Linked DNA regions of Pedobacter ginsengisoli. The protein of the gene in region 2 interacts with the protein of the main gene of each other region in a pairwise test. Links are inferred from orthologs where the notes say so. Each region holds a gene or a part of one and is shown on either strand. Other genes may lie near its edges.

Evidence for each region.
Region 1: the proteins of recA (region 2) and dprA interact in binary tests that used the Bacillus subtilis proteins (3 or more experiments, as listed by UniProt). The link is inferred for Pedobacter ginsengisoli from one-to-one orthologs.

What each region holds. Positions count from the first base shown.
Region 1 is NZ_CP024091.1:396,850-403,601, forward strand. Bases 1,368-4,243 are described here. They hold dprA (DNA-processing protein DprA), read left to right. Parts: upstream 1,368-2,197; coding sequence 2,198-3,289; downstream 3,290-4,243. Other genes in these bases: CPT03_RS01530 (M56 family metallopeptidase), read right to left, coding at 1,368-1,687; CPT03_RS01535 (BlaI/MecI/CopY family transcriptional regulator), read right to left, coding at 1,684-2,019; CPT03_RS01545 (pyridoxal-phosphate dependent enzyme), read left to right, coding at 3,461-4,243. Outside these bases: 16S rRNA (guanine(527)-N(7))-methyltransferase RsmG, read left to right, coding at 1-259; more of CPT03_RS01530, read right to left, coding at 263-1,367; more of CPT03_RS01545, read left to right, coding at 4,244-4,822; murA (UDP-N-acetylglucosamine 1-carboxyvinyltransferase), read right to left, coding at 4,891-6,216; CPT03_RS01555 (DUF4290 domain-containing protein), read right to left, coding at 6,255-6,752. UniProt on the Bacillus subtilis protein: Protein that helps load RecA onto ssDNA during transformation. Binds cooperatively to circular ssDNA, is able to bridge different segments of DNA. Favors the loading of RecA onto SsbA- or SsbB-coated ssDNA and formation of RecA-DNA filaments.
Region 2 is NZ_CP024091.1:3,619,597-3,626,384, reverse strand. The notes cover bases 1-2,912. They hold recA (recombinase RecA), read right to left. Parts: upstream 2,008-2,912; coding sequence 994-2,007; downstream 1-993. Other genes in these bases: nth (endonuclease III), read right to left, coding at 2,126-2,806; CPT03_RS14910 (hypothetical protein), read left to right, coding at 701-925; tsaD (tRNA (adenosine(37)-N6)-threonylcarbamoyltransferase complex transferase subunit TsaD), read left to right, coding at 1-682. Also shown: CPT03_RS14895 (hypothetical protein), read right to left, coding at 3,009-3,200; CPT03_RS14890 (RNA polymerase sigma factor), read right to left, coding at 3,300-3,875; excinuclease ABC subunit UvrA, read left to right, coding at 4,147-6,788. UniProt on the Bacillus subtilis protein: Multifunctional protein involved in homologous recombination, DNA repair and competence.

The DNA.
Region 1 (6,752 bases), 3.2 Mb from region 2 along the record:
AGCTGAACAGATTACCGATAAGTACGATTTTGTGGTGTCAAGAGCAGTTACCAGGCTTATAGATTTTTACCCGTGGGTTAAAGGTAAGTTTAATAAAGACTCTAAAAATGCCATTCCTAATGGTATACTATACTTAAAAGGTGGTGATTTGAAGGAAGAGATTTCTGAATCACGACTGAAAGCGGAATTGTATCCGCTTTCAGATTACTTTGAAGAAGAGTTTTTTGAAACTAAATTCGTGGTTTATATCCCGCAGTAGAGGTTAATTGTCTGGGTTGGCTTCGAAAGTAACGGTACCTTTTTGTATTATTTTGGCACCATCTTTTGTAGGTTTTCCTAGTTTTTCTTTAGAGTCATTTTTAGATGTTCCCAAGTTCCCTATCCCTGTAAAAGTGATTCTTTGACTCTTTATTTCCTTTGCCGGTTCTCCATTCTTGTTATTTGAAGTGATACCGTCATTTTCTTTAATAGTTATTGATTTTCCTTCCTCTTTTACTGGCTCAACAGGCGGTGGTGGAGGAGGTACCAGTTTATCAGGAACTACTATCGGTGGCGGAAATTTCACTTTTTCACCTGATTTGGCTCTTTTTGGTCGCGCGGGTGCATCAGGTTTTACGATTGGTGGCGGGAATTTGACGGTTTTAACTTTAGGGGGTGGCGGTGGCGGTGGCGCAATCCTAACTTCTACAACCTCGCCTTTTTTTGTTGGTTTGGATTTTACATCTGATTTAGTCTTAAACTCTTTTGCTTCACTTGCTTTTTTCTTAGGCGTTTCCTGTTTTACGGTTTGATTGACCTCGTATTTCTCCGGATACAGGTCTATCATCGCATAATCTTTAGTGAACGCCATAGTGGATGCACAGAGCATTCCTCCGGCAATTGGCAATGCAAACAGGAGTTTGAGCCTTGCTCTTCCCGTTGACTTTTCTTTGTTTAACATGTTAATTCTCCTTTTTAATATTGATTGATTGAATATTTGATTGGTAAGCTGATTAGACACAATACCGAAGGAGTTTTGAATCAAAAACATAGCGTACTGATGTTTCTGGATATCCTTACCTGTTGTAATGTCGTCAGCAATGTATTCGTGCAGCAGCTTAATTTCCTTTTTAATAAAATAAGTAACCGGATTAAACCACGATACTATCTGTATAATTTCAAAGAAAATAATGTCTAAGCTGTGTTTCTGCTGTATATGCACCATTTCATGCTTAAGAACAGTGTGTTTCTCCTGTACAGCCGGGTTTAAGAACAATAGATTAAAGAATGAGAATGCGGCATGAGATTCATCCAGTTCTACATATGTAATCCTGCCTGCCCTCTGTTTATTAGCATTAATAGAAAGTAAAATGATCTTATAGATGCTAATTCCCATTTTTATGGCAAAAGTTAAAGCTATAAGGAGGTAGCAGTATACCAACAGTTCATTTAGGGTAATAGCACTGGTCTTTTCTGTTGCTTGTGCCAATTGAACCGACAAAACCCTGACTTCCTGTTGCTTGTTTAATAAATTATTAAGGTATCCTACCTGCAAAAGTGGAATAATAAAAGCTATAATACTTGTAATAATAAGGTAGTATCTATTTAATGAATAGAAAGTTTCCTTATGTAAAAGCAAACGGTAGAAGCCGTAAAACGCAGCTAAATATAGATTAGCCTCCAGCAGATAGTACAACCAGTTCATCATTTCTTGTTTTTAAGTTTTTCGGCAAGTTGGATCAATTCGTCGAGCTCATCCATGTCCATGTTTTTCTCTTTTACAAGGAAGGATACCAGGCTCTGATAAGAATTTTCGAAGTAATTGTTCATTACTTTATCAAATGCAAAGTGCTTGTATTCGGCTTCAGTTATTATTGGGAAGTAAATGTGAGTGTTGCCAACGGCTTTATGATCTATAAACCCCTTGCCTTCTAATACTCTGATTACCGTTGATACTGTATTGTATGCTGGTTTTGGTGGGGTCATTTTGTCTATAACATCCTTTACCAAACCCTCTTTTATTTCCCATAAAATTAGCATTACCTGTTCTTCCGCCTTTGTAAGTTCTCTCATCATGTATTAAATATTGTTGTTAATTAAAGTTACTACTATTTTTATAGTTTGCAAACTATTTTTGTAGTTTGTTTTTAATTATCTGATTTACAGGTGTATATTTTGAATTGCTGGTTAACAGGTAAATTAATATATAATTTAGCCCATGAGTTTAATCCACAAAATAGGCCTCACATTAATTAAAAGTGTGGGGCATGTAATCGCCAAAAGCTTACTTGAGCATTTTGGTACAGCAGAGGCTATATTTAAAGCAACAAGAAAGGAATTATTGCAAATTCCCGGAATAGGACCTGTAACTGCGGACCAGATTTTAGCTAATGATGCATTAAAAATTGCCGAAGAGCAATTGAAATTTATTAAAAAGCATAAGGTGGATGTTTTATTTTATACTGATGATAACTATCCTAAACGGCTAAAAAACTGTTTCGATGCGCCAGTGCTGTTGTATTATAAAGGTACTGCAGATCTTAATCATGGTAGGATTATAAGCATTGTTGGCACCAGAAAAGCTACAGAATACGGCAGGCAATTGTGTAAACAGTTGGCTGTAACTTTGGCTGATTATGATGTTGTTATAGTTAGCGGCCTGGCATATGGCATTGATATAGCTGTTCATAAAGAAAGCTTATATCAAAATATTCCTACCGTTGGAGTGCTTGCACATGGATTGGATAGGATTTATCCGCCTTTACATCAGCCAATAGCTCAAAAAATGGTATTAAATGGCGGTCTGCTAACAGAATTTTCCCTGCACACCAATCCCGATAAGGAGAATTTTCCTAAGCGAAACCGCATTATTGCAGGGCTTGCCGATGCCACAATAGTAGTAGAAGCAACCGCTAAAGGGGGTGCATTAATTACCGCTGATATTGCAAATTCATATCACCGCGATGTGTATGCTTTTCCTGGCAAAACAACCGATGTAAGCTCTGAAGGTTGCAATTTTTTAATTAAAACGAATAGGGCAGCGCTGATTAATCATGCAAAAGATTTGGTTTATTACATGGGATGGCATGAAGTGAAACCAAAAAAAACAGAACAAACTCAATTATTAATAGGGCTCTCAAATGAGGAACAGAAAATTGTTGATCTTTTACGAAGATCTTCTTTAAGGATTGATGAGCTTTCTTTGCAAACAGAAATACCTCAAAGCAAGCTTGCCATGCATTTGTTAAACCTTGAAATGCAGGGAATTCTGATTTCTTTACCAGGTAAAATGTATAAACTTAGTGGTTAGGCCCAGCCAGGTCTGTAATGAAATTTTTTATATACCTATATATTGCTTTGTTTGTAAGTCTATTGGAGTACTAGATTAAAATAATATTCTATAAATTCCGTTATTTCAATATTAAATTATGAATATCTATTTATAAATAAAATTCCAATCTTCAATCTGTATTTTTGTGTCATGTGGTACAATAATATTTTAGAAACCATTGGTAATACTCCACTGGTAAAATTGAATAACATTACAAAGGATATTCCTGCTACTATATTGGCTAAAATTGAGACAACCAACCCAGGTAACTCAATAAAAGACCGTATGGCAGTTAAAATGATAGAAGATGCTGAGAAAAGTGGTAAACTGAAACCTGGCGGTACTATTATAGAAGGAACATCAGGAAATACCGGTATGGGATTGGCCATGGCGGCCATTATTAAGGGCTATAAGTGTATTTTTACTACTACCGACAAGCAATCGAAAGAAAAGGTAGATGCTTTGCGTGCGTTTGGTGCTGAGGTAATTGTATGTCCAACTAATGTTGAACCTGAAGATCCAAGGTCTTACTATTCGGTATCTACACGTTTAGAGCGTGAGGTTCCGAATTCCTGGAAGCCAAATCAGTACGATAATTTATCGAACTCCCAGGCTCATTATGAGCAAACTGGTCCCGAAATATGGGCACAAACTGAAGGAAAGATCACGCATCTGGTAGTTGGTGTTGGTACCGGCGGCACTATTTCTGGTACCGGAAAATACCTTAAAGAACAGAACCCCAATATTAAGGTGTGGGGTATTGATACCTACGGATCGGTTTTTAAAAAATATAAGGAAACTGGAATATTTGATAAAAATGAGGTTTATCCTTACATAACCGAAGGTATTGGAGAAGATTTTCTTCCTAAAAATGTAGATTTTGATATCATAGACCTTTTTGAAAAGGTAACAGATAAAGATGCTGCCCTGATGACACGTGATATAGCACGCAAAGAGGGGATTTTTGTTGGTAATTCAGCTGGTTCTGCAGTTGCCGGACTGTTACAATTAAAGGATAAACTAAAACCTGAAGATGTTGTAGTGATTATATTTCATGATCATGGCAGCAGGTATATGGGTAAAATGTATAACGAAGATTGGTTGAGGGAGCGAGGCTTTTTAAAAGACGAAAAGCTTACTGCTGCTACAATTATCGACAAAAAGGACAAAACAGAAATTGTAACAATTGATTGCGAAAAAACCATTCTTGAAGCAATTAATACGATGCATATGTTAAATATTTCGCAGATTCCGGTTACCCAAAAGGAGATGGTTGTGGGCAAACTCGCCGAAGGAGATATTTTAAAAGCATTAATGGAAAATCCATCGCTTAAATCGGCTAAGGTTCAGGAGATTATGTCATCTGGTTTTCCTTTTGTTGACCTCAACACATCAATTGATAGAATTTCTGCGTTAATAAACAAAGAAAACAGTGCAGTACTGGTTGAAACTGAGGGTGGTAAGATCGAAATTATCACTCAATACGATATAATTAACGCTATTTCTGCTTAAATAAGCAACCGAGACAAAAAACCACTATACAATAAAAAAGCCCCGATTGGGGCTTTTTTATTTATGATTTAATGCGATGGGGCAGAAGCTTCGATACGCTTAATTTGTGCACCTAATGCACGTAAGCGAATGTCAATATCCTGATAACCACGTTCAATTTGTTCGATATTAAAGATTGTAGATTTTCCTTCGGCAGATAGTGCTGCAATTAGTAGAGAAACCCCTGCACGTATATCTGGAGATGTCATGCTGATACCTCTAAGTTTGTATTTCTTGTCAATACCATTAACTGCTGCTCTATGTGGGTCACAAAGAATGATCTGAGCACCCATATCAATCAGTTTATCCACAAAAAATAGTCTGCTTTCAAACATTTTCTGATGAATAAGTACGTTTCCTCTGGCTTGTGTAGCTATAACCAGCACAATACTTAAAAGATCGGGAGTAAAGCCCGGCCATGGAGAATCGGCAATGGTTAGCATGGAACCATCTATAAACGACTCAATTACATAATGTTTTTGAGAAGGGATATAGATATCATCACCACGTAATTCAAATTTTATACCCAGCTTTCTAAATACATCAGGAATTACCCCAAGCTCAGAATAGCATACGTTTTTAATGGTAATTTCAGACTCAGTCATTGCTGCCAAACCTATGAATGAACCTATTTCAATCATATCAGGAAGCATTCTGTGTTCAGTACCACCAAGTTTTTCAACTCCTTCAATAGTAAGAAGATTAGAACCTACACCGGTAATTTTTGCACCCATACGGTTTAGCATCTTGCATAATTGTTGCAAGTACGGTTCGCATGCAGCATTATAAATGGTTGTAGTACCTTTAGCAAGTACAGCTGCCATAACAATATTAGCTGTACCCGTTACAGAAGCCTCATCTAATAGTATATATGCCCCTTTAAGGTTTGTTGCATCAACGTTAAAAAACTCTTTTTTAGAGTCGTAAATAAATTTAGCGCCTAATTTTTCAAAGCCTAAAAAGTGGGTGTCTAGCCTTCTTCTGCCTATTTTATCGCCACCCGGTTTAGGGATTGCAGCAGTTCCAAATCGTCCCAAAAGCGGGCCTACTATCATAATAGAGCCTCTTAAACCGCCACCTTTAGCTTTAAAAGTATCAGATAAAAAGAAGTTAAGATCAATATTTTTAGCTTCAAAAGTGTAAGTATCTTTAGATAAACGCTCTATACTAACACCCAGGTCGCCTAACAATTCAATAAGTTTGTTTACATCCTTAATGTCTGGGATATTGCTGATGGTTATTTTCTGATCTGTTAATAAAACAGCAGCAATGATCTGTAAAGCCTCATTTTTTGCTCCCTGAGGATGAATTTCACCCTTTAACTTCTTTCCACCAATTATTTCGAATGCGTTCATACTACTGTTAAGGATCTAAATTTTAAAATCGGTAAGGATTAATGTCTTTGTTTAGGATTATTATTACGTTGCTGACGGTTGTTGTTATTTTGTCGGCCTTTGTTATTTCTATTTCGGTTGTTGTTATTAGAAGGTCTGCTTACAACAGGTTTAAATTCAACCTTATTTAAGTTAATATTGTCGTCTAATTGAAGCTGACCGCCAGATAGTTCACGTAAATTTTTGAAGATTGTTTCATCAGCTACGCTATCTTTATTCCAGGTAACGTAAGCCATTTTCATGAAATTTGCTATACCTTGTACCATTGCAGCTCTGCGTTCCGGTTCATCAACAGCTTTAGCTTTTTCAATCATTACTTCAACGGTTTTGCCGTAATGTTTGTATTTTATTTTTTGCTGAGGATACCCAATATGATTAGGTTTTATTAAAGCCGCTTCAGGGGTAGGCTTAGGGTAAGGGCTATCTACATCTATCTTATAACCTGATATAATATGTAAATGGTCCCAAAGTTTATGTTTAAAATCGGCAACATCCCG
Region 2 (6,788 bases):
AGTAAATCATATGCACGCTCATATATTGGCGCACTTTATTGATGATCCAAAACCTAGCTTTCCATTTATATGCTTAACGGTATCTGGTGGACATACTCAAATTGTTGTGGTGCGAAGCCATTTTGATATGGAGATAGTTGGTGAGACACTAGATGATGCCGCAGGTGAGGCATTTGATAAAACAGCTAAGATTTTAAATTTACCTTATCCCGGTGGGCCACTAATAGATAAGTATGCTGCCCTGGGAAATCCTTTGGCTTACAAGTTTGGCGAACCCCAAATTAAAGACCTCAATTATAGCTTCAGCGGGTTTAAAACCTCTATTTTGTATTTTATCAGGAATCAGGAGAAAGAGAATCCAAACTTTATTTCCGAGAACCTAAATGATATTTGCGCTTCCGTTCAACATAGTATAGTTTATATACTGTTAAATAAATTAAAGAAGGCTGCAAAGCAGTACGGAATTAAGGATATAGCTATTGCGGGGGGAGTATCTGCTAATAGTGGATTAAGGGCAGGATTAACTGCCATGGCAGAGGAACTAAACTGGAAGGTATTTATACCGGCATTTCAGTATTGCACAGATAATGCGGGTATGATTGCTATTGCTGGTTATTACAAGTATTTAAATAAGGATTTTGTGCAGCAAGATGTTGCACCTTTGTCCAGAATGGAATTTTAATATATAAAAGGTATAATTATGGGTGTAATGAGTTTTGTTTTCTTTGGTTTAATGCTTTTGCCATTAATCATCTTTTTAATATGGTTAATTAAGAAAGATAAAAATAGGAACTATATTGGTCTTGTTGTTTTGGTGATGATGACTATCATAGCAATTATTGCTATTGTTAAGATAGACACCCACTTTATGGAGAAGAATACTCCCGGAATGGCACCAGATAGTCAAGCTCCAAGCTATAAGTAAAAAAGCTTAAATAAAAAGAAGGGGGATTTTGTTCAAAATCCCCCTTCTTTTTATTTAATGAGTATAATTTAAGCGTTCTCTTCCAACTTTTCACCGGTAACTTCAGCTCTGATTTTTGCTTCAATTTCTTCAGATAATTCAGGGTTATCCAGTAATAACTGCTTAACCGCATCCCTACCCTGACCAAGTTTGGTTTCTCCATAAGAGAACCACGAGCCTGCTTTTTTGATGATGTTAAAGTCAACACCTAAATCAATAATTTCACCTGTTTTAGATATACCTTCACCAAACATAATGTCAAATTCAGCGATACGGAAAGGAGGGGCAACCTTGTTTTTAACAATTTTCACTTTAACCCTGTTACCTGCAACCTCGTCAGAATCTTTAATCTGAGAAGTTCTGCGAATATCTAAGCGTACAGATGCATAGAACTTTAAAGCATTACCGCCAGTGGTAGTTTCAGGATTACCAAACATTACACCAATCTTTTCGCGTAACTGGTTGATAAAAATGCAGCAGCATCCGGTTTTAGAGATGGTTCCTGTTAATTTACGCAAAGCCTGCGACATTAAACGAGCTTGAAGCCCCATTCTTGAATCTCCCATTTCACCTTCAATCTCAGCTTTAGGAACTAAAGCGGCAACGGAGTCGATCACAATTACATCAATAGCTCCTGATCTGATTAAATTATCAGCAATTTCTAAAGCCTGTTCACCATTATCTGGTTGTGAAATTAATAGGTTATCTACATCTACACCCAGTTTTTTTGCATAGCCTTTATCAAATGCGTGTTCGGCATCAACAATAGCTGCTAAACCACCTTTTTTTTGTGCTTCAGCAATAATATGAGTTGCTAAAGTTGTCTTACCTGAAGATTCAGGGCCATATATTTCAATAATTCTTCCTTTTGGTACTCCGCCAATGCCTAAGGCAATATCTAAACTAATAGAACCGGTTGAAATAGATTCTGTTGGTTCTACAGCATTGTCACCCAATTTCATAACGGTGCCTTTACCATATGATTTTTCTAACTTATCTAAAGTAAGTTGTAATGCTTTTAATTTGTCTGCGTTTGTGCTCATATTATTTAATTCTGCAAGAAAGTAATGACTTACATTTCTTAACGTAAAATGATTTTCTTTTTACTAATTATGTTAGCAAACATAACTATTATTTAATTTAAAATAGCAAATAAAATTATTATTTTTTTATTGAGGGTTCTGAATCACTAAATATTTTAGTTATTTTATTCGTGTTTTGATAATATTTGCAAAAACTTGTGATTTCGCAGATACTACACTTTGGAGATCTTGCCACACATATATACCTGCCATGCAATATCAGCCAATGGTGTGCAACATGTATTGTTTCTTCAGGCAAATTCTTAACTAAGTCTTTTTCTACAGTTAGTGGAGTTTTTCCGGTAGTTAATCCAATCCTGTTTGCAACCCTGAAAACGTGTGTATCAACCGCCATAGCGGGTGCATTATAGATAACAGAAGCTATAACATTTGCTGTTTTTCTTCCAACACCAGGCATTTTCTGTAAATCATTCACATCAGATGGGACTTCGTTATTAAAGTCGTTAAGCAGCATTTTAGCCATACCAACCAAATGTTTAGCCTTGTTATTCGGGTAGCTAACACTTCTGATATAATCGAAAACAATATCGGGTGTAACATCAGCCAAAGATCTGGCATCCGGAAAGCGCTTAAACAATGCAGGTGTTACCTGATTTATTCTTTTATCAGTACACTGAGCAGATAAGATTACTGCTATCAGTAATTGAAATGGATTGTTGTAGTGCAATTCTGTTTCGGCATCTGGTTGCTTTGCAGAAAAATGGGCCACAAAAAGCTTATATCTTTCTTTTTTGAGCATCTACAAACTTAGATATTTTTGCCTTTAATTTTCAATTTAATATATCTCAGAAATAGTAACTGGCTTAATTTCATTTTAACGACATTCATAGTTTTCAAAACGACAAAATGGATTGTTATTTCCTTTTTGGATATAATGAATTTCATTAAAGGAATAAAAAAAAAGCTGCTAAATTTTTAGCAGCTTTTTTTCGTTTCTTAAATTACTTGGCTCTGGAATAGGCTAAAATCTTCGAAATTGTTGTTTCAGAAGGGTTTTTAGCTAAGCTATCCAGTTGCGATTTAATGTTCTCATAGAACTGTAAATCCTGTGGTTCAACATCATTTGCAGGAATCATCTCCTGTTTTTTCTGTTCGTAATTTAGTTTGTTAACTGAAGTAGAGGTTTCCATCATAAGCAATAAACGTATATTAGTTTTACTAATTAACGCTATTGTTATTAATTTATTTTAACCCAAACAACAATTTTTTATATTTTCTTTTTTCTACTGATATCAGGATATTTCTTTCACCTTCATCATTTTCCGAAGATTGCTCAAAGCATACCTCATACGGCCTAATGCAGTGTTTATGCTTACATCGGTTAGGTCAGCTATTTCCTTAAAGCTAAGGTCAGCATAATGACGCATTATCAATACTTCTTTCTGATCGTCAGGTAATAAGTGAATCATGGCCCTTAAATCAAAATGGGTTTGTTCTCTTAAAATTCTATCTTCTGCACTTTCTTCATGAAACTGAAGCATATTAAATACATCGGTGCCATCGGCACTTGTAATAACTGGTCCTCGTTTTTCACGTCTAAAGTAATCTATCACAAGGTTATGTGCAATACGCATTACCCATGGTAAAAATTTACCTTCTTCGTTATAACGTCCAGATCTTAATGTGTTAATTACCTTAATAAAGGCATCTTGAAATATATCTTCTGCTAAATACTGGTCTTTAACCAATAAATAGATTGATGTATAAATTTTTGATTTGTGTCTTCTTAAAAGTTCTTCCAAAACGGCCTCATTGCCGGTAAGGTATAACTTAACCAAATCCTGATCACTATATTGTTGTAATTTCATAGGAGTATCCTAACTAAATTCCCTTGCTGTTAAATGCCAAAAAAATACTTAGTAGATGTTTGTTTCGATATTATTTCTCCTATTGGTTTTTATGATGGTGGTGTATGTTGTTCAGTTAATTAGTTTCAAAAGAAGCATTTTTTTATTAGAATTCAATAGAAAAAGTGTTAAAAAAAAATAAAAGTGGTCTCAGAGCCTTATTTTTGCATCCTCCCAAAAAAACAAATATTCGTTTTTTGAGGTATATTAGCAGTATTCTATCACGAAATCAATGAATAACGAAATCGACAAAGATCCACACAAAAATATTATCATAAAAGGTGCCAGAGTTCACAATCTTAAAAATATTGATGTAGCTATTCCAAAAAACAAACTGGTAGTTATTACCGGAATGTCAGGGTCAGGCAAGTCATCTTTGGCATTTGACACACTATATGCCGAAGGCCAGAGAAGATATGTAGAGAGCTTGTCTTCCTATGCCCGCCAATTTATGGGGAGGATGAACAAACCTGATGTTGATTACATAAAAGGAATAGCTCCGGCTATAGCAATTGAACAAAAGGTTATTACCTCAAACCCTCGCTCTACTGTTGGCACTTCAACTGAAATATATGATTATCTTAAACTTCTGTTCTCCAGAATAGGGAAAACATATTCTCCAATTTCCGGTAAAGTAGTAAAAAAAGATACCGTTACTACAGTTGTTGATTTTATATCTAACATGGATGATGAAAGTACCGTTACTATATTTTGTCCATTATTCCCGCACAATAACAGGTCTGTAAAGGAAGAGCTGGCTGTACTTTTACAAAAAGGTTTTCTAAGGGTTTCCTATCAGGATAAAATTCAGAAGATTGAAGCAATTCTGGAAGATGAAACATTCAAGGATTTCGAATTAAAAGATGAAAATACAATCAGGATTCTGATTGACCGTATTGTTGTTAATTCAGCTGATGAAACATTAAGCCGTATTGCTGATTCAGTTCAAACTGCTTTCTTTGAAGGAAAGGGCGACTGTTTTGTAGAGCATGAAGGGAAATTAACAAACTTCTGTGACCGTTTTGAACTTGATGGAATTCGTTTTGATGAGCCTACACCAAATTTCTTTAGTTTCAATAATCCATATGGCGCATGCAAAAGATGCGAGGGGTATGGAAACGTAATAGGTATTGATGAAGACCTTGTTATTCCTGATAAGAGTAAAAGTGTTTTTGATAATGCAATTGCGCCATGGAGGGGGGAAAAAATGAAGGAGTGGTTAAATAAACTGGTTAAAAGTGCCGCTAAATTCGACTTCCCAATTCACAGGCCATTCAATGAGCTAACTGAAAAAGAACAGAGGCTATTATGGACTGGTAATAAATACTTTGAAGGATTAGACGCTTTTTTTAAAGAACTTGAGGAGCAAACCTTTAAAATACAATATCGCGTAATGCTATCCAGATATCGGGGCAAGACGTCATGTCCTGATTGTAAGGGATCACGATTACGTAAGGATGCTTCGTATGTAAAGATCAATGATAAGTCGATTATTGACATCGTTCTGATGCCTTTATCAACCATACTTGATTTCTTTAATAATTTAAACCTGTCGGCTAACGACGAGAAAATAGCAAAACGTTTATTGGCCGAGGTTAGTAGCCGTGTACTCTATCTTAATAATGTTGGTTTGGGTTATTTAACACTTAACAGGTTGTCAAATACACTTTCCGGAGGCGAATCTCAGCGTATTAATCTGGCAACATCATTGGGTAGCAGCCTTGTGGGTTCAGTGTATGTGCTTGATGAGCCAAGTATCGGATTACATCCAAGAGATACAAATAAGCTAATAGAAGTATTGGAATCTCTTAGAAATGTAGGAAATACGGTACTGGTAGTGGAGCATGAAGAAGAAATGATGAAAGCTGCCGACTATATTATAGACATAGGCCCAGAGGCAGGCACTCACGGTGGTAATCTGGTATTTAGCGGTACCTATAAACAGATCATAAAAGATAAGAAAAGCTTAACAGGAAAATACCTTTCAGGTGAAGAGCAAATTGCTATTCCAGCAAAAAGAAGAGGATGGAAGGACCATATTTTAATTAAAGGAGCAAGAGAAAATAACCTTAAAAACATAGACGTAAAATTCCCTTTGGGTGTTTTTACGGTAGTGAGTGGCGTTTCCGGATCAGGAAAAACAAGTCTCATTAAAAAAATACTTTATCCTGCGCTTCAAAAGGCAATCGGAAATTACTCAGGTGAGCAGACAGGAGCATACGATGGCATCTATGGCAATTATGAATTGGTAAGTCAGGTTGAAATGGTCGATCAGAATCCTATTGGCCGCTCATCAAGATCAAATCCTGTAACCTATGTAAAGGCATGGGATGATGTAAGAGCCCTGTTTTCGGCGCTGCCTGCATCTAAAGCCTCAGGCTTAAAGCCCGCTGCATTCTCATTTAATGTTGAAGGTGGCCGTTGCGATGTTTGCCAGGGAGAGGGAGAGGTAAAAATAGAAATGCAGTTTATGGCCGATATTTATCTGCCATGCGAAACTTGCGGAGGTCGTAGATTTAAGCAACAGGTGCTTGATGTAACCTACCAGGATAAAAACGTTGCAGATATTTTGGATTTAACAATCGAAGAAGCAGTAGATTTCTTTAAAAACGAGCCCAAAATTTTGCATAAACTGCAACCCCTGGTAGATGTAGGTTTAGGATATGTACATTTGGGACAGTCATCCAATACCCTATCTGGCGGAGAGGCGCAGCGCATTAAACTTGCCTCATTCTTAATCAAAGGAAATAACGCCAATAAAACACTATTTATATTTGATGAGCCTACCACTGGATTGCATTTTCATGATATTAAAAAGCTTCTTATTGCCTTGAATACTTTAATAGAACAAGGAAATACAATTCTGGTAATAGA